One region of the Peribacillus simplex NBRC 15720 genome, then DNA from elsewhere that is predicted to be linked to it. Evidence: predicted binding sites of a transcription regulator. Region 1 holds the regulator's gene; each other region holds the start of a gene.

What was found. Region 1 encodes Rex, which represses fermentation and respiration genes when NADH is low (regulators of the CRP and FNR family bind a similar motif). Its sites were predicted from a motif close to TTGTGAAATATTTCACAA; they were not measured.
Region 2: a site for Rex is predicted at 5,544-5,561, ahead of qoxA (cytochrome aa3 quinol oxidase subunit II). Genes of this name have one in related genera too.
Region 3: a site for Rex is predicted at 8,278-8,295, ahead of BS1321_RS16950 (helical membrane plugin domain-containing protein). Genes of this name have one in related genera too.

What each region holds. Positions count from the first base shown of each region.
Region 1 covers NZ_CP017704.1:2,265,750-2,276,384, forward strand. The annotation lists gene BS1321_RS10665 (CPBP family intramembrane glutamic endopeptidase) at 1-581, shown strand, start outside; gene BS1321_RS10670 (YdiK family protein) at 578-790, shown strand; gene BS1321_RS10675 (redox-sensing transcriptional repressor Rex) at 1,300-1,959, opposite strand; gene moaC (cyclic pyranopterin monophosphate synthase MoaC) at 1,993-2,499, opposite strand; gene BS1321_RS10685 (ABC transporter ATP-binding protein) at 2,633-4,552, shown strand; gene tsaD (tRNA (adenosine(37)-N6)-threonylcarbamoyltransferase complex transferase subunit TsaD) at 4,832-5,845, opposite strand; gene rimI (ribosomal protein S18-alanine N-acetyltransferase) at 5,842-6,294, opposite strand; gene tsaB (tRNA (adenosine(37)-N6)-threonylcarbamoyltransferase complex dimerization subunit type 1 TsaB) at 6,317-7,009, opposite strand; gene tsaE (tRNA (adenosine(37)-N6)-threonylcarbamoyltransferase complex ATPase subunit type 1 TsaE) at 7,009-7,461, opposite strand; tRNA gene BS1321_RS10710 (tRNA-Met) at 7,660-7,733, opposite strand; rRNA gene rrf (5S ribosomal RNA) at 7,800-7,915, opposite strand; tRNA gene BS1321_RS10720 (tRNA-Met) at 8,066-8,139, opposite strand; rRNA gene rrf (5S ribosomal RNA) at 8,206-8,321, opposite strand; rRNA gene BS1321_RS10730 (23S ribosomal RNA) at 8,385-10,635, opposite strand, start outside.
Region 2 covers NZ_CP017704.1:2,054,867-2,065,501, reverse strand. The annotation lists gene BS1321_RS27465 (hypothetical protein) at 394-549, shown strand; gene BS1321_RS09800 (helix-turn-helix domain-containing protein) at 715-1,167, shown strand; gene BS1321_RS09795 (hypothetical protein) at 1,290-1,646, opposite strand; gene BS1321_RS09790 (hypothetical protein) at 1,836-2,516, shown strand; gene BS1321_RS09785 (S1C family serine protease) at 2,708-3,943, shown strand; gene BS1321_RS09780 (hypothetical protein) at 4,208-4,522, shown strand; gene qoxA (cytochrome aa3 quinol oxidase subunit II) at 5,680-6,612, shown strand; gene qoxB (cytochrome aa3 quinol oxidase subunit I) at 6,686-8,632, shown strand; gene qoxC (cytochrome aa3 quinol oxidase subunit III) at 8,632-9,228, shown strand; gene qoxD (cytochrome aa3 quinol oxidase subunit IV) at 9,230-9,514, shown strand; gene BS1321_RS09755 (YfmQ family protein) at 9,839-10,294, shown strand; gene BS1321_RS28125 (BA3454 family stress response protein) at 10,588-10,635, opposite strand, start outside.
Region 3 covers NZ_CP017704.1:3,506,068-3,516,702, reverse strand. The annotation lists gene BS1321_RS16990 (hypothetical protein) at 1-1,232, opposite strand, end outside; gene BS1321_RS16985 (hypothetical protein) at 1,461-2,849, shown strand; gene BS1321_RS16975 (quinone oxidoreductase family protein) at 3,241-4,206, opposite strand; gene BS1321_RS27875 (hypothetical protein) at 4,324-4,470, opposite strand; gene BS1321_RS16970 (GNAT family N-acetyltransferase) at 4,629-5,153, shown strand; gene BS1321_RS16965 (STAS domain-containing protein) at 5,445-6,272, opposite strand; gene BS1321_RS16960 (Lrp/AsnC family transcriptional regulator) at 6,392-6,823, opposite strand; gene BS1321_RS16955 (DJ-1/PfpI family protein) at 6,974-7,558, shown strand; gene BS1321_RS27550 (hypothetical protein) at 7,851-8,021, opposite strand; gene BS1321_RS16950 (helical membrane plugin domain-containing protein) at 8,345-8,776, shown strand; gene BS1321_RS16945 (NAD(P)/FAD-dependent oxidoreductase) at 8,816-9,997, shown strand; gene hxlB (6-phospho-3-hexuloisomerase) at 10,108-10,635, opposite strand, start outside.

The DNA of each region.
Region 1 (10,635 bases):
TAGTTTTCAGTTTTCTCGCTGCTTTATTCTTGATTCTTTTTTTAATGAGAAAAGATATGAGGGAAAAGTTGGACACGAGAAATCAAACTTCCGTTCCCATGTCCGTATTATGGTCAATTGCAGGAGTTTTCATGGCTCTTTTTGCGCAAAGCATTGCCGGCAGCATTGAACAAATGCTTGGGGTGGAGTCTGAATCTGAAAATACGCAGCAACTCATTTCACTCATTTACAAAGTCCCCATGGTCATTTTCGTCACTTCAGTAATTGGACCTATATTGGAAGAATTAATTTTCCGGAAAATCATTTTCGGATCACTTCATAAACGCTTTAACTTCTTTATTTCAGCTTTAATCAGCTCAGTTATTTTCGGCTTGGCGCATGGTGAATTTGAACATCTTCTTTTATATACAGCAATGGGCTTCACCTTTGCTTTCCTTTATGCAAAAACAGGCCGCATTCTCGTTTCCATGAGCGCTCATATTGCAATGAATACGCTTGTTATCATCCTTCAAGTGGTATATCGGGAGGATATTGAGAAGATGCTAGATACTGCACAGGCCTTCATCGGAGGTTTATTATGAAACGTCAATCACCATTATTCATGGGCATCATCTATGCAGGCTTAGGAGCTCTTTTTACAGCTATCGCGATTCAAACCGTCAATTCTTCCGGATGGGGAATCTTTGCCTACATACTTGTCCTTATTGCAACTCTTGACTTTGGATCGGGATTACGCATGATCATGCTGCACTTTAAGATTAAAGCCGCACAAAAAAATAAGAAAAAATAAAAAAAAGCTGCAATGATGCAGCGTTCAGACTGTAGACAAACTCGATGAAAGTTGAGTTTGTCTACAGTTTTTTTATGGCTTTTACAATTTGGACGTTGATTTCCGCTCCAGGTACGCGCTTTTCCCGCAGGTGTCTCGCACCTTCCTCTCCAATCAACTTCGTTATAAAATTTAGATAGAAACCATACCTTAGGAATTGAAGGTTTTGCTTTGGACCAGTTGGTTCGGGATCAGCATTTGATGAAAGATACGTTTTATGAACCCCTTTCTCCTACAGTCTCTTTAAAATAGAAGGATTAAAACTTGAAGTGATGAGGATGCTTTTTATTCTATATAGCTCAACTTGATTTGATTACTTTAGTCCAACTGGTGCCAGTGAACGATTTGGTTCGTAAAATTTTGGCAGCCTTTAATTAACCTCGGGCCAAAATTTCAAAAGGGGTGCGGAATTAAAAAATTCCGCACCCCTTTTGTATACAAACTGAACGATGCAATGATGCAGTGTTTTTTCATTCCTCTATTGCAGCTTCTTCCACTACAGGATAATGTTTCAGGAAGTAGATGAGCGACTGAAGCTCTACCGCCAGGTCAATGTGGTGAACCCTTATGGATGGAGGCACGGTCAGCCGTGCAGGAGTAAAATTCAATATTCCTTTTATATCAGCTTTGACTAAACGATCGGTTATTGTCTGGGCTACCTGTGCAGGCACTGTCAATATAGCCGCAGTAATATTATTTTCCTGCAATAGTGTATCGTTTTGATCCATATGATAGATGGGCACATCAGCTATTCGCTTGCCGACCTTTTCTTCAGAAACTTCGAAAGCCATTTCAATTTTAGTATTATTATTTTTCATGAAATTGTAATTTAAAAAAGCGGTTCCTAAATTTCCTACCCCGATTAAAGCGACTTTGGTCAATTCATCTTGATCTAGTGTTTTTCTAAAGAAGGATAATAAATAATTGACATTGTAGCCGTAGCCTTTTTTCCCAAGCGCGCCAAAGTAGGAAAAATCACGGCGAATGGTAGCAGAATCCACTTTTACAGCTTCGCTTAGCTCTGCCGAAGAAACTCTTTGTTTGCCTGAGGAATGTAAGTTCTTTAAAAATCGATAATACAATGGCAACCTTTTGGCTGTCGCCTGCGGTATCTTTGGGTCATGGTTCATTGTTCTTCCCCGCCTTCACACATGCTTTTCAACTTAATCTCTATCTGTTTGTTTTACTTGTCTTTTATAATCGTTACTGGAAACTCCGCCTGTTTTCTCCACTAAGAATGTAGGCCCGATCACCATTCCCTTATCAAGGGCCTTACACATGTCATAAACAGTCAAGGCAGTCACGGATGCAGCTGTTAACGCTTCCATTTCAACACCTGTACTCCCTTTTGTCTTAGCTTCCGTTTCAATCCTAAGCCTATATCCTTGTTCTTCTTTTTCCCAATCAAAGGCTATATTGACCCCTTGCAGAGCAATGGGATGGCACATCGGAATTATATTGGATGTATTTTTGCTGGCCATTATTCCTGCAACTTGTGCAACAGCCAGTACATCACCTTTTTTCATTTTCTGGTTCGTGACCAATTCATATATTTCATCATTCAATAAAATGCTCGATTGAGCTACTGCCGTCCGGGTTGTTTCAGGCTTAGCACTCACATCGACCATTTTGGCCCTGCCCTGTTCATTAAAATGCGTTAAGTTTCCCATTTAAGTAACCCCTCCTAAATCATACACTATTATTCCACTTTATGTAACAGCTTTTCTTTTAGCTTGGAACCAAGCTGTTGCCGATAATAACTAAAATACGTTACACTAACAATAATCAATTGAGGTGAAATCTATGATTTTATTACAAATCAATCAACTATCGAAATATTATGGAGCTGAACTTATTTTATCAAATATGAAGCTCGAAGTTCAAAATAAAGATCGAATTGCACTTGTCGGCCGAAATGGCGCCGGTAAATCCACTTTGCTAAAAATCATAGCCGGGCAGCTTTCCCATGATGGCGGTGAAATAATCAAACCAAAAGGCGTCACCATCGGCTATATGGCCCAGGATACGGGATTGGAATCCGAACTGACCATTTGGGATGAGATGCTGACTGTATTCACGGACCTTATAGAGCAAGAAAAGGAACTGCGTCGCCTTGAGGCTGATATGGCCAGACCTGACATCTTTGAAAACGAAACAATTTACCAAAAAGTGCTGAATGAATACGACACTTTGATGGTGGCATTCAAAGAGAAGGGCGGTTATCAATATGAAGCGGATATCCGTTCCGTATTGCATGGACTTCAGTTTGCTGACTTTGACTATTCTACCCCAATTTCCACTTTAAGCGGTGGGCAAAAAACAAGGCTTGCATTAGGAAAACTGCTTTTAAGGAAACCGGATATATTGATTCTGGATGAGCCGACGAACCATTTGGATATCGAAACCCTCTCTTGGCTTGAACAATATTTACAAAGCTACCAGGGAGCTGTCCTTATTGTTTCCCATGACCGTTATTTTTTAGATAAAGTAGTAAACCTGGTATATGAGATTTCCCGGAATAACATGAAAAAATACCATGGTAATTATAGTTCTTACCTAGAGGGAAAAGCGGAAGATTATGAGCGGGACATGAAACTGTTCGAGAAGCAACAAGGGGAAATTGAAAAGCTTCGCGACTTTGTCCAACGTAATATCACAAGGGCTTCCACCACGAAAAGAGCACAAAGCAGACGCAAACAGCTCGAAAAGATGGATCTATTGGACAAGCCGCAAGGTGATGAAAAATCCGCGAATTTTTCTTTTCAAATTGAAAGGCAAAGCGGAAATGAAGTACTCCACCTTCAGGACCTGGCTATCGGATACGAAGGGGAAACTGTATCAAAGAATATAAATTCCCGGATGACAAAAGGAGAGAGCATAGCTCTTGTTGGCCCAAATGGAGTCGGAAAATCAACGTTACTGAAAACGATCATCTCTAATCTGCCTGCACTTTCTGGGGACTTCCGTTTTGGAACGAACGTAGAAGTCAGCTACTACGATCAAGAACAAGCTAACCTTGTTTCCAATAAACGCGTACTCAATGAATTATGGGACGACTATCCCCTTAAACCGGAAAAGGACATTCGCACCGTACTCGGTAATTTCCTATTTAGCGGGGACGATGTTTTGAAAATCGTTTCCACACTAAGCGGGGGCGAAAAGGCTCGGCTTGCGCTAGCCAAAATGATGATGGAAAAAGGGAATTTTTTAATTCTTGATGAACCAACAAACCATTTGGACCTCGATAGTAAATTGGTGCTTGAAAACGCATTGATCGATTATCCGGGAACTATTCTATTCGTTTCACATGACCGTTATTTCATAAATCGGATAGCAACGAAAGTGATAGAACTCTCCAAAGACGGCAATGAAGAATTCCTCGGTGATTATGATTACTATTTAGAGAAGAAACAGGAGCAAGCGGAAATCCAAGCACTTGAACAGCAGGATCAGGCGAAAACATTAGATACAGCCGTAGAAAAAACAAATTACAAAATTGATAAAGAAGCAAAAAAAGCTGAACGCCAGCGAAAACGTCGCATTGAGGAAATCGAGACAGCCATGGAGCTTCTTGAAACCGAAATAAACGAATATAATGACCTCCTTTGTGATCCAAATGTTTTCCAGGATCACGAAAAAGTAATGGAAGTCCAAGCAAAGCTTGATAATGCACAGGAAAGTTTGGACCAGCTTCTCGAAGAATGGGCTGAACTGGAAGAATGACAATTGACCGAGTCAAATGACTCGGTCTTTTCTTTTCCAATTAAACTGTTTCACGAAAGTTATCCACAAACTTGTTAACAAATCACTTACCGCTCATTAGCCATTAATTTGAGTTATACACATTATCCACAGAAACATATCCACTTATCCACAAAAACACCACTTTATACACATGCATTATGATTATCAAAAAAACTTTATCCACAGAATATTCTATTTTTTTATTAACAGGACAAAAAAGACAGGATTCCGAAGTTTGGGATCCTGCCTTCTCGTCAATTAAAATGCTTCTATATCCAATCCAGGATTTCCGTTCAAGTCCAAACCAGATCGTTTTCCCTTTTCAAACATGACACTGCCAGCAGCACCGATCATGGCGGCATTGTCCGTACAAAGATAGAGGGGCGGAATGGATATATCCATAGGTAAATCATTAAAAGCTTCCGTTAATGCTTCCCTAAGGCCTTTATTTGCCGCAACTCCTCCAGCAAGCAATACCTGCTTCACATTATATTCCTTTGCAGCCTTTACAGCTTTCATTACAAGCACTTCTATGACGCTTGCTTGGAAACTTGCAGCTAAATCTTTAGGTTCAATTTTTTCCCCGCGCTGTTCTGCATTATGCAAAGTGTTGATCACAGCTGATTTCAACCCGCTGAAAGAAAAGTCATAGCTGCCATCCAACCATGCCCGAGGCAGTTTCAAAGATGGTGAGCCTTCTTGTGCAAGCCTATCGATATGAGGCCCACCAGGATAAGGGAGCCCCAAGGTTCGAGCCACTTTATCATACGCCTCTCCTGCTGCATCATCCCGCGTCTCCCCTATCACCTTGAACGAACCCGGTTCTTCTAAAAGCACCAATTCCGTATGACCTCCCGAAACGACCAAAGAAAGCGCAGGATATTCGATCTCCTGAATAAGTCGATTTGCATAGATATGACCCGCGATATGATGCGTACCGACAATCGGGATTCCATGTGCGAAAGCTACAGCCTTCGCCGCATTCACACCTATTAATAGTGCCCCTACAAGTCCGGGACCTTCTGTAACGGCAATGGCATCCAAGTCTTCATATGTAACACCGGCTTGTAGCAGTGCTTCTTCAAGAACAATCGTAATTTGTTCTACATGATGACGGGATGCTATTTCTGGGACGACACCGCCAAAACGTTTATGGCTTTCGATTTGTGAAGCCACGACATTACTCAGTATCTCCGTTCCATTTTTTATGACAGCTGCCGCAGTTTCATCGCAGCTCGTTTCAATTCCTAATATAAATTGATCTTTTTTCATGAAAAATTCACCCACATAACATAAGCATCTTCTTGATTGTCTGTATAATAATTTTTTCGGATTCCACCCTTTTGGAAACCTAGTTTTTCATAAAGCGAAATGGCTACTGCATTACTGACACGGACCTCAAGCGTCATCCTCACCACACCCATCGAAATGGAGATTTCAATCATCTTCCTGAGCAAAGCTTCTCCAAGCTTTTGCCCTCGGTATTCAGGTAATATCGCTATATTGGTAATGTGCGATTCATCAATGACGATCCATGCACCGCAATAACCGGCAATGTTCCCTTCATCCTCTATCACCATGTATACAGCATATTGATTATGATTCAATTCATTAAAAAAGGCTTCCCGGCTCCAAGGTAAAGTAAAGGACTGCTTTTCCACATTAAGCACTTGGTCGATATCTTCCGTATTCATCTTTCGGAACGTCAATGTTTTACTCATAATAATCGGTCGCTTTCCTTGTTTATTTCCCCTGCTGTTCAAGCCACTTAGCTTCTGCTTCAGCCATCCGGATATAATTCGGTACAAACTGGTGAACATCCACTTCAGTCTTATCAAGGCCAATAAAGGCCAGTTCGCTTGGCCTTGAATTATATGACTGTACTGGAGCAAATACCGCTAATTCGCCTAATGCATCCGTAATTGCATCCCGATGGATGTCCACATCTTGACCAACAAATAAAACAGGACGATTTAATTCCTTCAATTGAATCGCCCAATCAGAGGATAGTATATTACAATCTTCAATGACTGTCTTTAGAGAATCCTTTTCCATTTCATATAATCCAGTATAAATCTGCCCTCTTCTTGCATCGAATAAGGGAGATATCAACCCGTTAAAATAACGTCCATTAGCAGCTAAAACCTCTAAGCTGGAAACACCTGATAACGGAATCTGAAGCGTCCAGGCCAAGCTTTTCGCAATCGTCACTCCAATCCTGACCCCTGTATAGGAGCCTGGACCTTGAGCGACCACTATCTTAGTCAATTCCTTCGGTTTAGTATCACAATCCCTCAGCAACGTTTCAATTGCTGGCATTACCCGCACCGAATGATTTTTCTTTAAGTTCGTCGTATACTCGCCAATTACTTGACTCCCGTTAACCAGTGCAATCCCTAATGTAAAATTCGATGTATCTATAGCTAAAACCTTCATCAAATAATCTCCTTACATAACTTTACATATCGTTCGCCTTTGGCTTCCAAAACAATACGCCTGCTTGTATCGCCCAGACGATAAATATAAATGGTCAAGATTTCCTCTGGAAGGTGATCCTTTATTAAATGGGCCCATTCAACGACAGTCACACCATAACCATCAAAATATTCATCAAAGCCTAAATCTTCTTCGGATTCACTTACCCTATAGACATCCATATGATATAAAGGCAAGCGACCCATGTACTCCTTTATTATAGTAAAGGTAGGGCTATTCACCATTCTGGTAACACCTAATCCTTTAGCCAGCACTTTTGTGAATGCCGTCTTCCCTGCACCCAAGTCACCTTCTAAAGCCAGCACATCTCCACTCGAAAGCTTTTGTGCCAATTTATGCGCAAATTGCGCTGTTTCTTCCTCATTCTGAGAAATCAATTCAACATGTTGCATATATCAATCACCTTTATCATTATTAGGAAAACGTCCTATAGTTCATGTCGAGTACCATAAACGCAATATTATGGAACAACAACCATTCTATATGTAGTTTACCTTGTTTCAAAAGAAGAAACAAATAAGTTAGGGACATAATTATTCGAATTTCAGATAAAACAAAAAAACGAAACCTAAGTTTCGTTTTTTTCATGATTGCGGGGACAGGATTTGAACCTGCGACCTTCGGGTTATGAGCCCGACGAGCTACCGGACTGCTCCACCCCGCGACGGTATAAATGTTACTTTTATAAATTAAGTATTCCCATTTACTCAAAAAGAATACAAAGATTATAGCTTGGCGGCGTCCTACTCTCACAGGGGGAAACCCCCAACTACCATCGGCGCTGAAGAGCTTAACTGCCGTGTTCGGAATGGGAACGGGTGTGACCTCTTCGCTATCGCCACCAAACATTATATCTTTTTTACATTACATCCATTATCATATCATGTATGAGATCAGAATGCAAGAAGAAAATTTCATTCCTTCAAAACTAGATAATATTAGAAGGTATTTCAGATAAAACAAAAAAACGAAACCTAAGTTTCGTTTTTTTCATGATTGCGGGGACAGGATTTGAACCTGCGACCTTCGGGTTATGAGCCCGACGAGCTACCGGACTGCTCCACCCCGCGACGGTATAAATGTTACTTTTATAAATTAAGTATTCCCATTTACTCAAAAAGAATACAAAGATTATAGCTTGGCGGCGTCCTACTCTCACAGGGGGAAACCCCCAACTACCATCGGCGCTGAAGAGCTTAACTGCCGTGTTCGGAATGGGAACGGGTGTGACCTCTTCGCTATCGCCACCAAACATAAAAGGAACGTTGTTCCTTCAAAACTAGATAATAAGAAGGTATTTCATTTTTTTAAAGCGTTGGTTAAGTCCTCGATCTATTAGTATCAGTCAGCTCCACATGTCGCCACGCTTCCACCTCTGACCTATCAACCTGATCATCTTTCAGGGATCTTACTAGCTTGCGCCATGGGAAATCTCATCTTGAGGGGGGCTTCATGCTTAGATGCTTTCAGCACTTATCCCGTCCGCACGTAGCTACCCAGCTATGCCTTTGGCAAGACAACTGGTACACCAGCGGTGCGTCCATCCCGGTCCTCTCGTACTAAGGACAGCTCCTCTCAAATTTCCTGCGCCCGCGACGGATAGGGACCGAACTGTCTCACGACGTTCTGAACCCAGCTCGCGTACCGCTTTAATGGGCGAACAGCCCAACCCTTGGGACCGACTACAGCCCCAGGATGCGATGAGCCGACATCGAGGTGCCAAACCTCCCCGTCGATGTGGACTCTTGGGGGAGATAAGCCTGTTATCCCCGGGGTAGCTTTTATCCGTTGAGCGATGGCCCTTCCATGCGGAACCACCGGATCACTAAGCCCGACTTTCGTCCCTGCTCGACTTGTAGGTCTCGCAGTCAAGCTCCCTTGTGCCTTTACACTCTACGAATGATTTCCAACCATTCTGAGGGAACCTTTGGGCGCCTCCGTTACTCTTTAGGAGGCGACCGCCCCAGTCAAACTGCCCACCTGACACTGTCTCCCACCCCGATAAGGGGCGCGGGTTAGAATTTCAATACAGCCAGGGTAGTATCCCACCAACGCCTCCACCGAAGCTAGCGCTCCGGCTTCTCAGGCTCCTACCTATCCTGTACAAGCTGTACCAAAATTCAATATCAGGCTGCAGTAAAGCTCCACGGGGTCTTTCCGTCCTGTCGCGGGTAACCTGCATCTTCACAGGTACTATAATTTCACCGAGTCTCTCGTTGAGACAGTGCCCAGATCGTTACACCTTTCGTGCGGGTCGGAACTTACCCGACAAGGAATTTCGCTACCTTAGGACCGTTATAGTTACGGCCGCCGTTTACTGGGGCTTCGGTTCAAAGCTTCGCTTGCGCTAACCTCTCCCCTTAACCTTCCAGCACCGGGCAGGTGTCAGCCCCTATACTTCGCCTTGCGGCTTCGCAGAGACCTGTGTTTTTGCTAAACAGTCGCCTGGGCCTATTCACTGCGGCTTTTCTGGGCTATTCACCCTAAAAAGCACCCCTTCTCCCGAAGTTACGGGGTCATTTTGCCGAGTTCCTTAACGAGAGTTCTCTCGCACACCTTAGGATTCTCTCCTCGCCTACCTGTGTCGGTTTGCGGTACGGGCACCTTACATCTCACTAGAGGCTTTTCTTGGCAGCGTGGAATCAGGAACTTCGGTACTATATTTCCCTCGCCATCACAGCTCCGCCTTAATGGAAACGGGATTTGCCTCGTTTCCGGCCTAACTGCTTGGACGCGCATATCCAACAGCGCGCTTACCCTATCCTTCTGCGTCCCCCCATCGTTCAAACGATGTATAGGTGGTACAGGAATATCAACCTGTTGTCCATCGCCTACGCCTTTCGGCCTCGGCTTAGGTCCCGACTAACCCTGAGCGGACGAGCCTTCCTCAGGAAACCTTAGGCATTCGGTGGAAGGGATTCTCACCCTTCTTTCGCTACTCATACCGGCATTCTCACTTCTAAGCGCTCCACCAGTCCTTCCGGTCTGACTTCAACGCCCTTAGAACGCTCTCCTACCATCGACACCATACGGTGTCAATCCACAGCTTCGGTGATACGTTTAGCCCCGGTACATTTTCGGCGCGGAGTCACTCGACCAGTGAGCTATTACGCACTCTTTAAATGGTGGCTGCTTCTGAGCCAACATCCTGGTTGTCTAAGCAACTCCACATCCTTTTCCACTTAACGTATACTTTGGGACCTTAGCTGGTGGTCTGGGCTGTTTCCCTTTCGACTACGGATCTTATCACTCGCAGTCTGACTCCCAAGAATAAGTATTTGGCATTCGGAGTTTGACTGAATTCGGTAACCCGTTGGGGGCCCCTAGTCCAATCAGTGCTCTACCTCCAATACTCTCATCTTGAGGCTAGCCCTAAAGCTATTTCGGAGAGAACCAGCTATCTCCAGGTTCGATTGGAATTTCTCCGCTACCCACACCTCATCCCCGCACTTTTCAACGTGCGTGGGTTCGGGCCTCCATTCAGTGTTACCTGAACTTCACCCTGGACATGGGTAGATCACCTGGTTTCGGGTCTACGACCTCATACTCATTCGCCCTATTCAGAC
Region 2 (10,635 bases), 210 kb from region 1:
ATTACGTTCAACGCAATGAATTCATACCGGGAGCTGGAGACAGTTCCTTCATTATAGTGAGGGTTGCTGAGGCAACCTTTTTTTTGCATGTGCAGGACAACTTCATAATGAAAAGATAAAGTTCTACAATTAGAGTCTGAATGTAACGATATTAAGCTTACTAACCTTTGATAATTGCCTGTTGTTATACTGTGAAAGAGTATTAGTGCAAAAGAGTTCAAAGAGCGAAATATAAAAATGCTTCGTTTAATTAAACAAGCGGGATTTATAAAAAATAGATTTAAAAATCTTGTCTATACAAGGCTTTTTTTCAAATTGAGGTTAATTAGTTAATTCTTGATATATGTAATAGTAAGATGGCTTATTGGATAAAAAAATTATATGATTGAGTAGTTGCTTACAATAACTACTCTTAGATTGAAGAAATTTGCGACACTCCTGCCGAATAACTGGCTAGCCGAGACCCCACAGGCGCTTGCGGTGAGGAAGATTGGCAGACAGTCGGCGGAAATGGAGCGGATTTTTGAAATCAACTGGAACGTTTTTTAAAAGAAAAAACTTACAGCAGTTCCGGAAAATTAAACTGATTCCCTTGATATATCAAGGTTTTCTTCGGTGTCACTCATAAGTTGCATAGTAATGCGCTTATTACTATCTTTACTTTGCATAATTCATCTCACAATACTAGGAGTAAGGAAAGGCGATGAACTCATTATGATATTTAGCGAGCGATTAAAAAAAGAACGAGAAAAAAGAAATTGGTCACAAAATGATCTTGCAGAGAAGATTCATGTGAGTCGCCAATCTGTGTCAAAATGGGAAACGGGAAAAAATTATCCAAGTATTGAAGTACTCATTAATTTAAGTGATTTATTTCAAATTACAGTAGATGAATTATTAAGGAGTGACGAGGAATTGAAAGAAAAAATAATACGGGAAAGTAAGCAGTTAGCATTTCCAAAAAGGAAAATGTTTTTTGATATCGTGTTATTACTAGGTGCATTTTTGTTAGTGTCAAAATTAATTATTTTTGGTCTTAACAAATTTGTTGGCACGGATATTACCATTTTAAAAAGTATGCCAGTTGTATCGAATTTTTTACCATTAGCTTTGATGGTTATTGGTGGTATTGGTTCAGATTATTTGAAAGATAAATATGTAGATTGAAAGAACTCTGCTAATAAAACTATTTAATAAACCACAAAATGGTTTTTTTTTATGGGGGGAACCTTTTGAAACTTAATCATAAAAGAACAGAACCTTTGAATTTCAGGTTCTGTTCATATTTCTTATTTGAACTTTTGCACTTCTTCTTGTCCCTCGAATTTGTTATCTTTCAAAATGCCGATTTCTTCAATATGGTTTCGTGCCGTTTCATCCCCTAATTTATAAATGAGGGCATAAAGCCTTTTCATGGCTGCATCGTATTTATCATTTGCCCGGTCATGATGATAAAGAAGGTAGGGCACATGTGAACGGGCATATGACTCCAGGTCATCTGTCCGGTGTTCCTCCAAGCATTGTTTTAATTCTGCAAGTTCCTCATCGGTTGCGTATACAGTGAAGCTCGGATTCTCTTCAAGTTTTTGTCCAAGTACGTCGCCGCTGACCAAATCGACATGATAGGTCTGTTTTTCCTGCATCATTCTGCTTATCATCCTTTCAAGCGTTTATCTATTCTGTACCACTATTTGTAAAAAGTTAATCATGAAAGTAAACATTTCCTTAATGAAAATGATAGGAAATAGAGGTATCGGATTTCTTATCAAATGGTTTAAGATAGATTTACAGAATATTATGGAAAAGTGAGGAGAGATATAGTGAAGAGGTCAATCATGGTTATTTTTTTGGTGTTGATTGCTTCAGGCTGCGTAACAAGGAATTATGATTCCAATATGGATTTAGGGAAAAGTCAGTTGAATGAGGAAAATTATTTAGAAGCCCACGAGGCATTTGAATTAGCTTATAAAGAAGCAAAAACACCGGAAGCAAGGGAGTTAATGGATCTTTCAGGTTTTCTGGCGAGTGGTATGAAGAAATACGACGAACAGGATTTTGATTCGGCCAAAAGAGATTTTGAAGAAGCAACCGCATATAAAGCAAAATACCGGGAAGGTAAACTAATGGTTGCAAAGGCGGTGGAAATGCACCCGGTATCAGACTCTGCCACGATAGAAGCAGTAGAGGGAAATGACGAAATGGAACCGGCGGAGGAAACAACTAAGGACGGATCTAAAGTAGAAGATAAGGCGGCTACGGAAACAAAAGGCAAAGAAGGAAGCAAGGATTCGGTTAGTACATTAAGTAAATCTCAGGCGGAGAAGCTTGTGAAGGATTACGTGGATATGGAAAACTTTCCGCATTTGCATATCGAATATGATCATGATGCCGAAAAGGGAGATTATATTTTTCATGTTTTCGAGGTGGATGAACCTAGTCAGAAAAGTGGCCACACCACTACTTGGGGCTGGTATGGCGTGAATAAGAAGACTAAAGAAGTATATGAAGTCATGTAAGGATAACTGAATGGTGGAATTGAAGGCCCCTGTTGAGGCCTTTTTATTTTGTGACGCCGCAAAATACAGGATTCGATAAAATTTTATAATTTTTGTAAAAAGGTCGCCTTATTCTTTATTTTCTTAAGAATTTTTTAATATTTACTGTTTATGATTGAGCCAAGTAAAGGACAATCATAGGAGGGATAAAGATGGAGAATTATAATGGTGAGGAGCAAGTCAGAGTCAAGGCAGAACGGAAAAAGGGTAAGTCTCTTTGGATAACCAGCCTTGTTTCCGGAACGGTTGCTTCTATGGTTACATCGTCTGTATTTCTATTTGGCGGGGACTTTATAGATCAAGGGAAAAGTTCAGTGAATGAGTCAACCAAAACGGCAGGTGTACAGCAAACGGAAAGTGTTGAAAAGAATAAAAGTGTCACTGCGGAAAAGTTATCGACAAGTACGGATTCAAATGATAGGGCACAGATGGTCGAATCAGCATCCAAATCGATTGTAGGGGTCGTGAATTTACAGGAGATGCAAACCCAGAACCCGTACCAGCGGCAAAGCACCGAGAGCGAAACGGTTGAAAGCGGCACTGGCTCAGGGGTCATTTATAAAAAAGCTGATGGGAAAGCCTATATCATCACGAACAATCATGTTATTGAAGGAGCTAAGGAAGTCGAAATTTCATTGTATGATGGACAAAAGGCAACGGCAGCAGTTGTCGGGGCTGATGCTTTGACGGATTTAGCGGTTTTGACAATTGATGCCTCGAAAGCACCGGAGGGAATTAAATTCGGGAATTCTGATAGCATGCGTCCAGGTGAAGAAGTATTGGCAATTGGCAACCCACTTGGACTTGATTTTTCACGATCGGTTACACAAGGGATCGTCAGTGCGACCGGACGCTCCATTTCAGTCGATACCTCGGACGGGGAGTGGGAACTTGATGTCCTTCAAACAGATGCAGCGATCAACCCTGGCAATAGCGGCGGTGCTTTAATCAACACCGCTGGGGAAGTGATCGGCATAAACAGTTTGAAGATTTCCGAAAACGGTGTGGAAGGCTTAGGGTTTGCTATACCAAGTAATGATGTGATTCCGATAGTTACGGAGCTGATTGAAAATGGAAAAATCACGCGCCCATACTTAGGAGTCAGTTTGGCCAGTATAGAAGAACTGCCGCAATATTACATTCAAAATGTTCCTGAAGCCGCAAAGGCCGGTGTAATGGTGACGAGTATAGAAGCGGGATCAGCTGCGGCGAATGGAGGGCTTAAGCAACAGGATATCATCGTTGAGATTGATGGAACGAAAATAAATACTGCCGCTGCATTAAGGAAGTACTTATATACAGATAAGAAAATCGGCGATAAAGTAAAGGTTAAAGTATATCGAGGCACTGAAGAGAAAACGATAACGTTAACCTTGCAAAAACCATAGAAAGTGGTTAGACCCCTGATTATTCATCAGGGGTCTTTTAATTGGCAGTTGAGAAGTTTTTAATAATATACAAAAGGTTAATATCGGAAAAATAGATAGTGTATTTGCACTGTTTTTGAAGAACTTTCATATAGTCTTTAGTACCTAAAAGTGAATAGTGCCGGCCTCTATTTGTCAAGGTTTTCATCGTGGATATGTTAAAAAATAGAAAAGATTTGACAAATTTGTGAAATGTCATAAAATAGAAAGAAAGGGGATGAAATTATGGAAGCTAATCAGAAGATGTTAGATGCAGTGAAATGGGTATCGGGCACAGGTTGTGTAATCGGAATTATTATTTTTGCTTTAAGTTTCTTTGTAAGCGATTACAATAAGGATTATATATTTACCGCTGTTGGAATTGCCATCACACTAAGCGCAGCTGCAATTTTTCTAGTTGGTATATTTTTTGTCCTGACAGAAGAAATGGTAATGAATACACATAAAGGTAAAAGAATTGAACCGGAAACGACTAAAATCATAAAAATTAAATCAAATGCTAAACCTCAAACAAAAAGAAGTACAGAATTCAGTAACTAAACCAGGTATGTAGCTTAATGAACTGGCATTCTAACATCAGCTTAACTAACATGAATGAACATAACCAGCTGAGCTGTTCGCCTTTCTAAAGAATTTGAATCAACCTGATCTGAATGATTGAATGCGCTTTCATTTTGTGTAGGACTTGGCAGTTGGCTACTTTTTAATTCAATACAATATATTGCACTCGTTATGTACCAAAAATATATTTCAGCAACCCTTTGAAATACATACGATGTGCTTGGACATTCAAACCAAACTGCCTGAACGCCAGGAAGTTTTCACATTATATTTTGAACTATATCCACGAGAAAAGGACACTTTTAAAAAGTCCTTTTCTCGTGGTTTTTTTTATGTACTTTTACTTGATGATACAAAAGGGATTCCGTTATCAATATGGGGTTTTGAGTAGTGAGTTTCCAAAAGTCGGAGTTGATTGATCCAAAATAGTTTTTGTCCTGTCCTACTGAAATTGATTGATAAACAACTTGACTATAGTTGCAACAAGTTTGACTGACACCTGAATTATTTCCACCCATGACCACTTTAGGAATACTGTTAGGTCAATAAGTAATGCGAGAAGAAAGAATCAATTACATTTCACACTCGTTGTTTCCTTATATATATATAATATTGACCAGTGTTGGGTCATAAGGGGATTGAAGCATGAATATAGCATTTTGTACAATGCGGCAACCATTTGCCAACTTCCATGGCCGAGTGAAGAAAATCCGTTTTAAATCACGTTTTACTACGATATATATCTAATTAACAGGATAGGTAATATAATTCATAATCTTAAGAAGTTTTGAGGTAATATATACGTGAATATAATGTGGAAATTTTATTTCATTATATTAGAGTAATATTAAACGGGAAGTGACCGGTACTATTGCAATCTAGTACTGATAAGTGGATTTTCCATAGGTAATTTATTAAACATTTATTATATTTCATTTGCTGAAGATTTTCGAACATTTCTGTTCATTTACCATCTTCTTACTGCTTTTTATTGAACTTTATGTGACAGATGTCACTTTGTATTGTCTTTTTTTAGACTTGGGATTAATATTGGTATGTCGGGTTTGTGAACATGGTAACACTTTGTCCGAATAATTACCAATTGGAATTTTATTATGTAAGAAAGGGGTAGTACTATGAAAATAAAATGGGCTCTATTAACTATACTTTTTACAATTGCCACTGTGCTAACCGGTTGCGATAACCCATTAATGGTCTTGGACCCTAAAGGGCCAGTAGCTGCAACACAAGCAGATGTTATTATGATTTCGATATGGACAATGGCCTTTGTCGTCCTTGTCGTTATGGTACTGTATATCTTCATGATAATGAAGTATCGTGCTTCCAAACAACGTGATGATTATGAACCGCCTCATATTGAAGGAAGTAAGGTTCTTGAAATAATTTGGGTTGCGATCCCAATTTTGATCGTCGCTTTCCTATCCGTTGTTACTGTTAAAACAACAAATGAAGTTGAGGCAACACCTAAAGGATATGCAGATCAAGAACCATTAGTTATTTATGCTTCATCTTCTAACTGGAAGTGGCATTTTAGTTATCCGGAAGAAGATATCGAAACAGTCAACTATCTGTTTTTACCTACTGACCGACCAATTGAATTTAAACTTTACTCATACGGTCCAATCTCCAGTTTCTGGATTCCGCAACTTGGAGGACAAAAATACGCGATGTCGAACATGGTAAATACGTTGCATTTAGCAGCTGATGTACCAGGAGAGTATATGGGTCGAAATTCAAACTTCAGTGGTTCAGGTTTTGCTCAGCAAACGTTCAACGTTAATGTACTTTCAGCAAAAGAATACGATAAGTGGGTAGATGAAATTAAAGCTACTGCTAAACCGATTACTGAGGAAAAATTCAATGAATTATTAAAACCTGGTCATGTGGGCCAATCCACTTACACTGGAACTCACTTAGAGTTTTCTCCAGCTCCTGAAGGGGAACATGCTGGTCATGGTAACCACGGATCTTCTGATACTGAAGAAAATGATTCCAAGGATTCACACGAGGAACATTCAGAACACAGCAACATGAATCATGATCACTAAGAATTAATTTCGTAAGATAAAATTTCTAGGTTTACAAGATAAGGAATATTTTCCTGAAAGGAGTCACAAAAGTATGGATTACTTTGATCGATTTGCCGTACCTCATCCAAGTCCTGCGATTTATGCATCCATGGTTGCCATTGGCTTAACCATGATTGCGGTTGTTGCCGGAATTACCTATTTTAAAAAATGGGGTTACTTATGGCGTGAGTGGTTAACAACGGTTGACCATAAACGTATTGGTATCATGTACATCTTGGCAGCACTGCTTATGCTCTTCCGTGGTGGCGTCGATGCTCTTATGATGCGTGCTCAAACGGCTATTCCAGATAACGGTCTTTTGGATGGACAGCATTATAATGAGGTATTTACAACACACGGGGTCGTCATGATCCTGTTCATGGCTATGCCATTTATCATTGGGTTAATGAACATTGTCACACCATTGCAAATTGGAGCGCGTGACGTAGCATTCCCACGTCTAAACGCAGTAAGCTTCTGGTTATTCTTCATGGGGGCAATGCTATTTAACATCTCTTTCGTAGTCGGTGGTTCGCCTGATGCAGGTTGGACATCTTACTTCCCACTGGCAAGTAATGATTTCAGTGAATCAGTAGGTTCCAACTATTATGCGATTGCACTTCAAATAGCTGGTATCGGTACATTACTGACTGGTATTAACTTTATCGTAACAATCTTGAAAATGAGAGCACCTGGCATGAACTTAATGAAAATGCCAATGTTCACATGGTCTATCTTGATCACAAACTTCATTATCGTTTTCGCTTTCCCTGTATTGACAGTGGCACTTGCGTTGATGACTATGGATCGTCTATTCGGAACTCAATTCTTTACGATGGCCAATGGCGGTAGCGATATGCTTTGGGCTAACTTGTTCTGGGTTTGGGGACATCCTGAAGTTTATATAGTAATTCTTCCAGCTTTCGGTATTTACAGTGAAATCATTTCAACATTTGCACGTCGTAACCTGTACGGGTATAATTCGATGGTTATCTCCATGGTAGCTATTTCTACTCTATCTTTCATTGTATGGGCTCACCATTTCTATACAATGGGTCACGGTGCAATGGTTAATGGTATCTTCTCGATTACCACGATGGCAATTGCCGTCCCGACTGGTGTTAAGATTTTCAACTGGTTGTTCACACTTTGGAAAGGTAAAATCGTTTTTACCGTTCCAATGCTATACTCTTTAGCTTTCATTCCGATTTTCACGCTCGGTGGGGTAACAGGGGTTATGCTTGCAATGGCAAGTGCTGACTACCAATACCATAATACAATGTTCTTAGTAGCTCACTTCCACTACGTTTTAATCCCTGGTACTGTATTTGCCGTACTTGCTGGTTTCACGTACTGGTGGCCAAAAATGTTCGGTTTCATGTTGAGCGAAAAAATTGGGAAATGGTCGTTCTGGTTCATTACAATCGGCTTTAATGTAACATTCTTCCCGATGTTCATCACTGGTTTAGATGGGCAGGCACGTCGTATGTATACGTACTCTGAATCAACAGGGTATGGTCCATTGAATATGCTCTCTTTCGTTGGAGCGATTGGCTTGGCAATAGGTTTTGCACTAATTGTGTACAATATCTATTGGAGCACTCGTTATGCATCAAGAAATATTTCAAACGATCCATGGGATGCACGTTCTCTTGAGTGGGCTACACATACACCAATCCCTGAATATAACTTTGCAGTTGTGCCAACAGTTGATTCTACAGAAGCATTCTGGGATTCAAAGAAAAAAGGCTTTAAATTATTTGGCGGTAAAGTAGAAAAGATTCATATGCCAAATAACAGTGGCGTGCCGTTTATCATGAGCTGTATCTTCTTCGTTTGGGGCTTTGCAATGGTATTCAGCATGTGGATCATTGCAATCATTGCAACGATCGGTATCTTTGCTTGTATGATTCACCGTTCATTCGAAAAAGATCACGGACGTTATATCTCTGTTGAAGAGATCGAAGAAACTGAAAATAAATTGCGAGGTGCTAAGTAATGAAAATAGATAACTCGCTGCCACTAGAATATAGCACGGAAGAAAATCGCTTAAAGATTTTTGGATTCTGGATTTTCTTGGGGGCAGAAATAGCTCTTTTCGCTACACTGTTCGCCACTTATTTTGTATTAGTTGATGGAACTGGAAATGGTCCAACAGGGGAACATCTTTTTAAAGTCCCAACCCTAATGTTTCAAACAATCTTTCTTTTAACTAGTAGTTTTACCATAGGTCTTGGAATCAATGCAATGAGACTTGGCAGGCAGAAAGCAACGATTGGTTTCTTCATTATCACCCTTATTCTTGGTTTAGGCTTCTTGGGAGTCGAAATTTATGAATTCGTGGAGTATGTACATGAAGGAGCAACCATTCAAACAAGTGCTTTCTTATCTAGTTTGTTCACATTACTAGGTACGCATGGAGCTCACGTTACACTTGGTTTATTCTGGGGAACCTTCATCATCATGCAGATTAAAAAGCGTGGTATGACTCCACAAACAACAAACAAGGCTTTCATCTTTTCACTTTACTGGCATTTCTTGGACGTTGTCTGGATTTTCATCTTCAGTTTCGTCTACCTGAAAGGAATGATGTAATATGAAAGAATTATTCCCACGGGGCCAAGTTATGGGATTTGCTTTTTCACTAATCCTGACTTTGGTCGCACTATCAGTTATTGTGTTTGATCTCTCACTTAAAATGGCTGTGATCATTCTACTCGTTACAGCTTTCATGCAAGCTGCACTTCAATTTGTTATGTTCATGCACGCAGGAGAGTCTGAAGATAAAGCATCGATTTACACAAACGTTTATTACGGATTGTTCGTTGCATTGGTTACGATTTTCGGTACATTGCTAACAATGGTTTGGGGATATCAATAATCTATTCCGGAAAACTGGGCGTCTTGATGACGCCCAGTTTTTTTGTGTTTAATAGTTGAAAACATATACCGCTTTATCCACTTCATTCATAGAAATTTGTATGGTTATGAAGGATGTGGATGACCCATTTTGTTTAGTATAACCATTTCGGAACATTATATTTATTAAAAGAAAAATTTCCCCCTTTGGAGTGCGCCCTTGCGTTTAAGTGCAAGGTTTTACTAAGTAAAACGTTAATAGAACGACACATTCTCTAAGAAAAACTGTCAGTCCTTTTGATATAATAAGCGATATAAGAATTAATTCATAAACGTGGCGGAGATGATGAAATTGACATTGCCGGTTTTGATTTTGACAATTATCTTGAGTTTGTTAAAAATATTGGTTTCCTGTCTTCCAACTGATGCAGTTAATTGGATTATCAGCAAATTTAAAATACACTCTGAAATTAGTGACGAGAATGCGATCGTAACCTTTGAAGGAAAACGTTTGGAAGGTGAAGAAAAAATTCAAGGTATTAATTATTTTAATAACGCTAGATTTTTGAAAAAAAATCATATTTTCCCAGGGAACGAGCAATTGTTTTTGCATCCCGGAAATAGTGGGTCTCCATTGGTCATTGATACTAAAAGAGGTAAAAAGGATGTTAGGTTATTTGTGTACATTTACAATGACCAAGTGGATGTAGTTAAACAATACAAGAAGAAAGTCATTTCTTATAGTTTGTTTTCCGATAGCCTCCAAGAACGTTCCGTGCCATTAATAAGTAATTTAGCTTAAAAGTACATTAAGACGACGGTCCTTAAAAAGACCGTCCTTTTTTATAATTCTTTTATTGTGTAATCCCCTTTCATTTAGGTACTTTTTTCATTATAAAAAATTCTGAATTACTTGTTATTCAGATTGAGAGGTTAACGTCCACACTGAAAGCCTTGTATTTTAGTGTATTTTGGAAAAATAATTAAAAGTGAGGGAATTGCTGTAAGAGGTTCTTTAATAGTGCATATGAATAGTATTTTGGAAATTATTAAATGGTAATAAAAAAGCAGGTATCTATTACGATGCCTGCCTTTTTATGCTTTCCATTGTTTTTCAACTTGATGAAGGGCTTGTTGTAAAAT
Region 3 (10,635 bases), 1.2 Mb from region 1:
ACGGACGTGACGCCTTTATAGTACGTCATTTCACCGGTTTTGGCATTGAAAACGCCATAACCTACAAGGGTTTTGGAGTTGCCTTTTGATTTAGCCCGGGTAAAGTCCACTACATAAATCAATTCGCCTTTTTCGTTAAACGTAACTTGCATATTATCCTCATTAGGAATCAGGACATCTTTCTTCGGCCCAATCAGGGACTGGTTTTTCCACCCGTGAACATATTTTCCCCAGTAGGTCCAATATTCCAGGGCTGTTTCCAATGTGAATGTTCTATCCACCCATTTAGGTTCTTTTCCTTTTGGATAGTATTTCGTGTCTCCCGTTTCCGGATTTACCAATACCACCCCGTCCACTACGGGACCGCTGCGGTATTTCAAATAATGTCCGACTGAAGCTACGAAGAAGGGCTTTCCATCTTCGTCCGGTTCCAAATATGAATCATGGATGATTTTATTCGGATATGCCTTGCGGATGGTCCTTTCCAAATCATGATCGAGGTACTGTGAGGGAGCATACAGCATCTTCCCTTTGACAGTACTTGCCCCTTTATCCGTTGATACGGCGGAAATCAGATTATAACCTGGCGTGTATTCCGCTTTCCCTGCTTTCAAAAACCCGTCCATTTCAATGGGTGATGTATAAGCCAATTCACCATTTATATTGGTTAGACGGTATTCGCCTTCAGTGAAATATGATGCATTTTCAATTTTATTAATCGCTGCATCGCCTTTTGCGTCAGCCATTTTCACTGTAACAAGCGGCATGGTTTTTATATCTTGAACTTCTTCCAGCTCTTTTTTCTTATCGACCTTCGCCAATCCATGCAGATCTGCGGCAAAAGTGATCGGGTAAAACAGCATGATGACCCATGCTGCAATCAAAACGACACCTATCAAACTATTGAAATGTACGTTCCAAGGTGTTTTTGGTTGCTTCGCAGCTACATCTCCCCTCCGATTCCGTCGGGTACTTGAAGATTCACTCGCACTGTACATATACATTCTTGAATCGATGATGAGAATGAGCCCAAGAATAATGGCAAAACTCGAAAAGAATGCAGCGGCAGTAATATCCAGCAGCATGATATCGATAACGAAAAACAATACGACAGCAGAAACTAAAAGTCTCAGCACTTGTTCAATGAAAAAAGGTATATCCTTTTTGGTGATTGCGTTTGTCCATCTCTGCGGAATCATGGAAAGTCCCAATATGGCAAATGGTATTTTCATTAAAATTCCTTTCAAGATGAAAACGAGTAGTGAAAGTATCATGGTTTTAAAAATCTCTCCTTGTCATGTATGTTCCCATTTACCCATTTTATCACTTTTGTACAACTAATTTACTATTTTTTAAATATATCGAAATAACGTCAAAAAACTTCCAAAACTATTTACTCCAATGATGCTACTTTTACCGATTTAATGTTTATATAGACTCTAGAAAAGGATGGATGCCTTATGATATATGAAGAAACTTACCAATACCTATTAAGGAATGTATCTTCCACTGAATTCGATACGTGTTTGTATGCCTTGCTCCACAGTGATTGGGACGGGGTCATCCAGAGCCCGCTTCATATGATGGCCCGAGGAGTCGGAACGACAGAAAAGTATTTAAGGCAGATCATCAATAAATTCACCGCACCACAAGGATCACTAAAAAAAGTGTTTGTGCCTGTTCATCAAGGTGAAGATATTTTTTATAAGTTTAACCTTGGTCCTGCAAGTAATCTTGGCTATAACAGGAAGACGGACCGTTATTGCAAGAAATACCGTTTCTTTTATAGCGATGCTTTCAAAACCTTAAAGATTCATGGAAAACGGCTGCTGCTTATGGGTGCTTTCCGAATGTCTGTTTTGAAATCTGAAGAAGTACTATTTGATTATAATGAAATCGTTCCTGATTCCAGCTCGCTATTCACAAGGCAGCGCTTATTAGATGCAGTCGATGCAATCCATGACGCTTTAAGCCATTTAGTGACGATTTCTTTTGCGAGCAGGGCTTTTTCAAAGAAAGAAGTTCTGGTATTCACCTTTACCGAAGGCGTCTTGGAGCAGTATAAGGAAAATAGGGCGGAACGGACATTGTTGCGGAGAACGATTTTTAACTCTGGCTACCTTGGGCATATCAATGATTCAGTATGCAGGGAATTGGAACGGGTCGGCAAATATATTTTCCGTTCATTTCTGCAAGAAGCGACAAACACCTCCAATGATATCCAAAAGGAACTGCAGAAGTTAGCCCGTTTCGTCTATTCTCATTCTCTTAAGAAATTTGGCCAGGCACTTCCTGCCAATAAGCAGTTACTTCTTGCCCCAAAACAAGCCTCTGCTTATTTAAGCAAGATCATGTACAACGAGACATTGGAACAGATGGTCAAGTATGCCCACCAGGCAGAATCCATCAAAAGCCTGCTTGAACGCGCTCATTTTCATAGAAACATTTCCGAGAAAGCTCTCTGCCGGGAAGTGAATGATTTAGAAATGGCTGAACATATCGAGCCTATTCTCCATAAGTACCATCAAGCGGACTTCATCCGCCATGTGCTGAACGACTGGTGCGAAACATGGCTCATTTCCCGTGTAAAGACTGTGACCGAAGAATCTGGGGCAGAAGGAAAAAGGAAAAGTACCGATGATAAGCAGATCGCTGCCGAGTATATGGCGCGCATTAGAAACGATACATATGGCCAGTTGGACAGGCTGTTGACCTTGCTACTTAAATTCGGCAATCATGCAGTCGCTCCGTCTGTCCGGAACTTCCCTCTCACAAAGAAGAAAGAAACCCTCCAATCCTATTTCGCGATCCAAAAGGAGCGTCTTGATGTTCTCTCCATTTCATCTTAAATTCACAGCCTTTTAATATGTCATATGTTTTCGAAGAGAGCGGATCCGTTCTCTTTTTTTTGCTTGTAACGAAAGCCGACTGTGAATTGCAGAATGACGATTGTGGTTTGGTGATTGGCCCACTGTGGATTTCTCCTCTGAATTCGTGTATTGAATATGGATCTTGTGAATAAGGGAACTTGGGCAGCATGTTGTTTTGACGGCAGGCCATAACCCCTGTAAGGGCAAAGGCATTTATTATGGAGTTATTCTAAGGGTCTTAGAAAGGGTCTATATAAAGGAACTAAAAAAGGTTCTGATCATCAATATGAATAAGGTGTTGAATGCGGCAGGCCACTATTCGGGTAAAGGAAATGGGCCCCCATTTAAAATGGAAAGCCCACATGACTCGTTATGGTATTAATAATATTTTCCCCGAACTTTCCCGGCCTTCAAGAAGTCTATGTGCATCCGCCCCATTTTCCAACGAAAAAAGAGTCGGTTCCTTGATGAGGATTTTCCCTGACAGAATCCATTGGAACAGCTCTGCTGTTCTTCTTGTCCGTTCTTCATGGGTAGTCAGGACGTTCCAAAGGTCTCCACCTATTAATGCCTTGGATGTATCCATTAACATTCTAGGGTCGATTTTCTCTGGATCACCGCCTGCCATACCAAAAAACACCACAGTCCCTCCAGTCTTGGTCGCCTCGAAACTATCCATCAAGGTTTGGCCCACTGATTCATAAACGACATCAACGCCTTTACCGCCGGTTACATCCTTAATGGAATCCACCCAGTCAGATCCGTAAAGGAAAACATGATCCGCACCCATTTGTTTGGCAACAGCCGCTTTATCATTTGATGAGGTCAAGCCAATGACCTGACCGCCCTTCATCCTGATCATCTGTGTCATTAATTGACCGACTCCACCTGCAGCGGCATGGACCAGAATGGTTTCCCCTTCTGTAACTGAATGGCTGTCATGAGTTAAATATTGGGCAGTCAATCCTTGAAGTAAAACGGTTGCGGCCGTTTCAAAGGAAATGCCCTCAGGCAGAGGTAACAGTTTATCAGCTGGAACAGAAACCAGCTCCGCATTGGCATGGGGAACATCAGCGAACCCGACACGATCACCGGCTTTCACATGATAGACATCTTCCCCGACATATTCGATGACACCGGCCCCTTCATAACCTAAAATGAATGGGGGATCACCCACCAAATGATAATTCCCTTTCCTTCTATATATATCAGCAAAATTCAAGCCGATCGCTTTCATTCGAACGATCACGGCTGATTTTGAATGTTCAGGTTCTGCAATTTCCCTTACAGACAGGACTTCCGGTCCGCCAAAATTATCAAAGACAAGTGCTTTCATCATCCTAACTCCCTTCAATGCTTCTTCATTCTTTAAGATATAGGATGAACCGTTTGATGGCAAGAAACACAAATAACCGCCCTGCCCTTTAAAGGCAAGAGCGGTCACTAAGATTACTCAATCTGAATTGGAACCAGGACCGTTCTTTCGTTTATTTGCAGAAAATTCCTTACCGTGTGCTTCATGTTCTGCAATGATGTCCGCTTTCGGAATATGGTTATTCTTTTTCGGTGAACCGGTACGGTTACGATGTTTTTTTCCCATGATCTATCTCCCCTTAAATTCAATAAATGTTTAATGCCTGCTAATGTTAGCTTGTCCGATTACTCCCGAAAATACCGGCAAAATAGGCACTTCAAAATAAAGGAAAAATCTCGTGGAGACCGAATAGATATAAAACTGATATATGAGGAGGGAATACTATGTTTCCTGTATTGAACACGGAAAGGTTACGATTACGGGAAATTCGTGAAAGTGATGCGGAAGCTCTATTCCAATGTTTATCAAAAGATGAAGTCACCCGCTTTTATGGGCAGGATTCATTGGAAAATATCGAACAGGCGAATGATATTGTAGCATCCTTTGCGAAAAACTATCTTGAAAAACGGGCGGTTCGATGGGGAATTGAAAGAAAAGATACGCAAGAATTAATTGGCACTATCGGCTTTCATGCCCACAGTCCCAAATACAGACGGGCGGAAATCGGATATGAAATCCATCCTGCACATTGGCGGAAAGGATATGCGTCAGAAGCTCTTAGAGAAATTATCGCTTACGGTTTCAACGACCTTGATTTAACCCGCATTGGCGCGGTCGTTTTTCTGGAAAACAGTCCATCAAGTGAGCTGTTGCTTAAGCTGGGCTTCATCCAGGAAGGAATATTAAGGAGTTATATTTACCAAAACGGCATCCCTCATGATACATATGTCTATTCCTTGCTGAAGTGAAACGAAAACCTTCTTTGGAGGGTTCCATTTAAGAAATTTGCGACACTCCTGCCGAATAACTGGCTAGTCGAGACCCCACAGACGCTTGCTTTGATGAGGCTTGGCAGACAGTCGGCGGAAAGGGAGCGGATTTCTGAAATCAACTGGAACCTAGATTTGGTTTGTTCGGAGCATCCGTTCCCCATTCCATTTACTTATTCGAGTCGAAAAAAACAACAAATAAATTCCCTTAATATCCCAAATTACCCACAAAAAAAAGTCACCAAAACATAGCGACTCCCACTTCACGATTTAGGTGATTACAAGATAGTCCTTCAAGGCCTGCTGCAGCGTCCCTTTTGTTTCTGCTTTATTATCTACCTGAACCCCTGAACGGATCATTTTCGTAACAACTTCAGGGCGTAATCCAGTCACAACAGCTTTACACCCCATCATTGCCGTTCCATCGAGGATTTTCATTAAATCATTGATCATTTCAACTTCCATTTCAATGATACCGGATAAATCCAAGATCAAGGTCTGTATCCGCAGCTTCCCTATCTCCATCAATACTTTTTCCTCAATTATCCGTATTCGTGAATAATCGATTGTCCCAATTAACGGAAGGACACAGGTGGTGGAATTGACTGGAATGATTGGGACGGATAGATTTTCCACCAAGTTTTGCTGAGCCAGGATCAATTTATCTTTGTAATCGGAGTAACTGACGAAAAAGGATTTAAGAAATACATCAACCTTTTCATTCACTTTTTTCTCTAATTCAAAAAAGGTCTTGGATTCACTAAACACTACTTTTGCACTTTCGAACTTATAAAGAAAGGTCCAAAGAGTTCTGCGGAGGGCCTGAATCCATTCCAGCTTGAATGAAAGCGTCAAGGAGTGGGTGGCCCATGTAACTCCCTCTTGTTCGGCAAAGGTAATCATATCCGTTTCATTCTGTTCCACTATATATCGGATGAGCTTATGTGCATTATTCAAAAGGTCGACATTTCCAATCAGCAGAATTTCTTCGATTTTATCCCTGACATTGACAGCTTCTGATAAAAGATATTCTTCAAATTCACTTTTATTCTGCAAAAGGAATTCCATTATTTTTTCTTCCTCATAAACAAAACTCACCCTTCTCCACTCCCTTTTTGAACTTCCAACTGTGATTTTTGTTACTAATTACTTTCTATATAGGTGAAGTTTTTTCCTGCTGATTGCTCATATTAAAGATGTAAATGGGTAAAAACCGGTTACATCTTCTCGCCTGAAAAAACATTTTTCGATGCAGAAGAAAATATCAGGTGGGTGGACGATTTCCCATATTTAATGGCTTCATCAACGAAGTCCTCCAGCGTTTCCATGGAAAATGTACTAATTTTAATCAAATAACTGTATTGACCGGCTAACCGGTGGCATTCCAGTACTTCCGGATGGTTCAAGCTAAATTGATAAAAGTCTTTGCATCTATCCGTTTCGAATAATATGAATGCCGTTATGCTCCTATCAAGTTTTTCAAGTGATATTTCGGTTTTATATCCTTTTATCACTCCGCTTTCCTCTAATTTATTCACACGTTCTTTCGTTGCTGGAGCCGTTAAGGAAACTTCATGTGCCAGTTCTTTCATGGACATGCGCCCATTATTCTCCAGCAAGGAAAGTATCTTTTTGTCCGTTCGATCCATTTCAATCACTCCCACTTTTTATTATTAATAAAAATCCATTAAATACATTATAAAATAAACAGAAGCGAGATGATTACATAATTTATCGTATGTATTAGGCAATTTCAATTTTATATAATAAATACAAATATAAATAAGGGGGATGCTGCTATGAAAAAAGTATTGATGCTGCTATCCAATGGATTCGAAGCGGTTGAAGCAAGTGTGTTTACGGATGTATTGGGCTGGAATAAATTAGAGGGTGATGGTACCACTGATCTGGTTACGGTGGGACTTCATGAACAATTGAAATGCACATGGAATTTCATCGTGCAGCCCGAATTGACTATCGATCAAGTGAACCTTGATGACTTCGATGCTTTGGCCATTCCAGGAGGTTTTGAAGAAGCCGGTTTCTATGAGGATGCCTATGATCAGAGGTTTCTTGATGTGATCAAGTATTTTCATAACAAGAACAAAATCATAGCAACCATTTGTGTAGGTTCTCTCCCATTAGGAAAAAGCGGGATATTGGATGGAAGAAAGGCCACTACGTACAACCATCCAACCAGTAAGAGACAGGGGCAGCTAAAAGATTTTGGTGCGATTGTCGTTAATGAACCGATTGTCATCACGGACAATATCATTACATCCTACAATCCTTCCACAGCATTCGATGTGGCCTTTACGCTCTTGGAAATGCTCACTTCAAAAGAAAATTGTAAACATGTGAGGGAATTGATGGGCTTCCATTAAAAATGTGCTGATGAAAAAGGTTCCGAATGAATTCGGAATCTTTTTCACGTCACTTCCAATAAGCCAATGAACGGGTTTTCATGGATTCACTAACTGTTTTGTTGATTCTGGAAGGACTTTATTCGTTGCATATTCGATGATGACCCATACTGTCGAATGACATCCAGACTATCCAGCTCGCCATTGGCGAATTTATCTTCAACGCTTTGAATGTTTTCCTCAAGCCATTGTTTTCGGTTGGTTTTGATATTTTAAGTAAACATAAATGTTTCGCTATGCTTACACAACAATCTTATTTATCAGGTGTTTCCGATGTGCCTTCCTCACTGTTTTTGAGGTAAACTTCAGAAATTCCATTCATACCTTCCAAAAGTTGCGCTTTAGTATACTCCATACTGCCAACCAGTTTATGAAGCTTCTTATCATTATTCTCTTCTGTAAGTTTAGATTCTGAATCAGTCACATTTTTTCACCTCCATCATTTTAGGATGGCAAATCAAGATGGAAATATGTATGATAGGGGGACGATGATAGACAACCTCTTAAAGTCCAATTTAGGGGAAAAATGGTATCTCTCTTTGGAATTTGTACTTCGAAAAAGCAGGAAATGATTATTTTATGGATCTTTTTTAAAAAATCAGCTGTTTTCATGGAACTAAAGGGATATACTATAGGATAGCTTTTATTACATTTTTGTTAGTATTTCTTCTTGTCACACATTGTGTAATATTTTACAAGTTTTTCTATTTATATCAACAAAATGCTTAATGCAAAGGAGAATTGGATATGTCAGAAACGATTACCCAATCACAAACTGAACAACTTAATGCCCGCCAAAAACAATTAGATGTACTGGACCAATTATTAAAGCCTGAGGTTCAGGAATCATTGAACACTTTAGTTGAGCAGTTACCAAAACTGACTGAATTAGTGAATATTTTAACAAAGTCTTATGATTTCGCTCAATCGGTTGCGACTGATGATGTTTTGAAAAATGATACGGTCAGCGCCATTTCGGAGATCGCGACACCTGTAGTACATTCAGTAAAAGGGCTTGCGGCTAATGCCATCGAAGCTAAGGATCGTGCTGAAGTGAATAATGATGTGATCGGTCTTTTCGGTCTGTTAAGGATGATGAAAGATCCGCAAGCACAAAAACTTTTCCGTTTCGCCCAAGCTTTTCTTGAGGTCTCTTCAGAACGTAATAACCAAAAATAATTTGATAAACTTTCAATCAGTAAGGACGGGGGATTAACTATGTCAAAACAAATCATCATCTTAGGTGCAGGTTACGCAGGATTACTATCTGCCTTATCCGTACGTGAATATTACAATAAAGATGAAGTTCAGGTTACAGTGGTGAATCAATTTTCAACGCACCAAATCATCACCGAATTACACCGTCTTGCAGGCGGATCCATTTCTGAACAAGCCGTTTCCATTCCTTTGGAAAAGCTTTTCAAAGGAAAAGATATCGACCTTATCATTTCCAAAGTGGAGTCTTTCTCAGTCGATAACAAAGAAGTGAAACTTGCCAATGGTTCCACTTTATCTTATGATGCCCTGGTTGTTGCTTTGGGAAGCCAAACAGGATTCTTCGGCATTCCGGGACTTGAGGAAAACAGCATGGTCTTGAAATCCGTAAATGATGCAAACAAGATTTACAAACATATCGAAGATCGCATCCGCGAATATGCACAAACCAATAATGAAGCGGACGCAACCATCGTGATCGGCGGCGGCGGATTGACGGGCGTTGAGTTAATCGGTGAAATCGTGGATCATTTCCCTAAAATCGCTAAAAAGTTCGGAGTGGACTTCAAGGATTTGAAAATCAAGCTTGTTGAAGCTGGTCCAAAAATTCTTCCGGTCCTGCCTGATCACTTAATCGAACGTGCGATGACAAGCTTGGAAGCACGCGGCGTTGAATTCTTGACAGGTCTGCCTGTAACGGGTGTTAAAGGAAATCAAATCGAATTGAAAGACGGACAAACGATAACTGCCAATACGCTTGTTTGGACAGGCGGAGTTGCGGCTCTTCCTATCGTAGGCGAATCAGGCCTTGAAGTGGATCGCGGTAAAGCAACCGTTAATGAGTTCTTGCAATCCAAATCCCATAATGACGTATTCGTTGTCGGGGACAGCGCCGTTGCTTTCCCTCCAGAAGGCGGACGTCCATACGCTCCTACTGCACAAAATGCTTGGCAAATGGGCGAGCTTGTTGGATACAACCTATATGCAGCCTTTGAAGGCAAGAAACTTGAAGAATTTTCACCTGTAAACTCAGGTACACTTGCGAGCCTTGGCCGTAAGGATGCGGTGGCAACCGTTGGGGCCAATAACACGTCCCTTAAAGGTCTGCCGGCTACATTGATGAAAGAAGCAAGTAATGTTCGCTATCTAACACACATCAAAGCCCTATTCAGCCTAGCTTATTAATTTATTATCGCCGTGACATGTCACGGTACATGCCCTTTATTCCCGTTTGGAAATAAGGGCATTTTTCGTTTCAAAAAAGGCGGGCCCCCACTGAAGGAGCCCGCCATATTTCACTCTACATTACTATGTTTGGAATAAGTAAGCTCGTGGCTTATGGACTGGGTTAATGAATAGTCCAAGCATACTGCATCACATAAAACATGTACACATTGATCAAACAATGAACTTAACGGCTGGACGCTTTTCGTTTCATGTTCCAAGCGATTTTTCGTTGCAGCCGGAATCACCAAGACCTCATGAGAGACATTCGCTAAATCCGATTGGTCATTAGTCGTGATCGAAAACACCTTGCATCCCACTTCCCTGCCTTTTGCCGCAACCGATATCACACTTTTGGTCGAGCCGCTCCCGCTAATGGCTATGATCAGATCGTCTTTTGCAATAGAAGGAGTAATCGTTTCCCCGACTGCATAGACGTTTAAGCCAAGGTGCATCAATCTCATCGCAAAGGCTTTGGCCATGAAGCCCGATCTGCCTTCACCCACGATGAAGATCCTGGTGTCAGACCGTAAATTTTTTAGGAGCGCATCCGTTTCCCCTCCGTCCATTTTGTGAAATACACCGTTCATTTCTTCTAA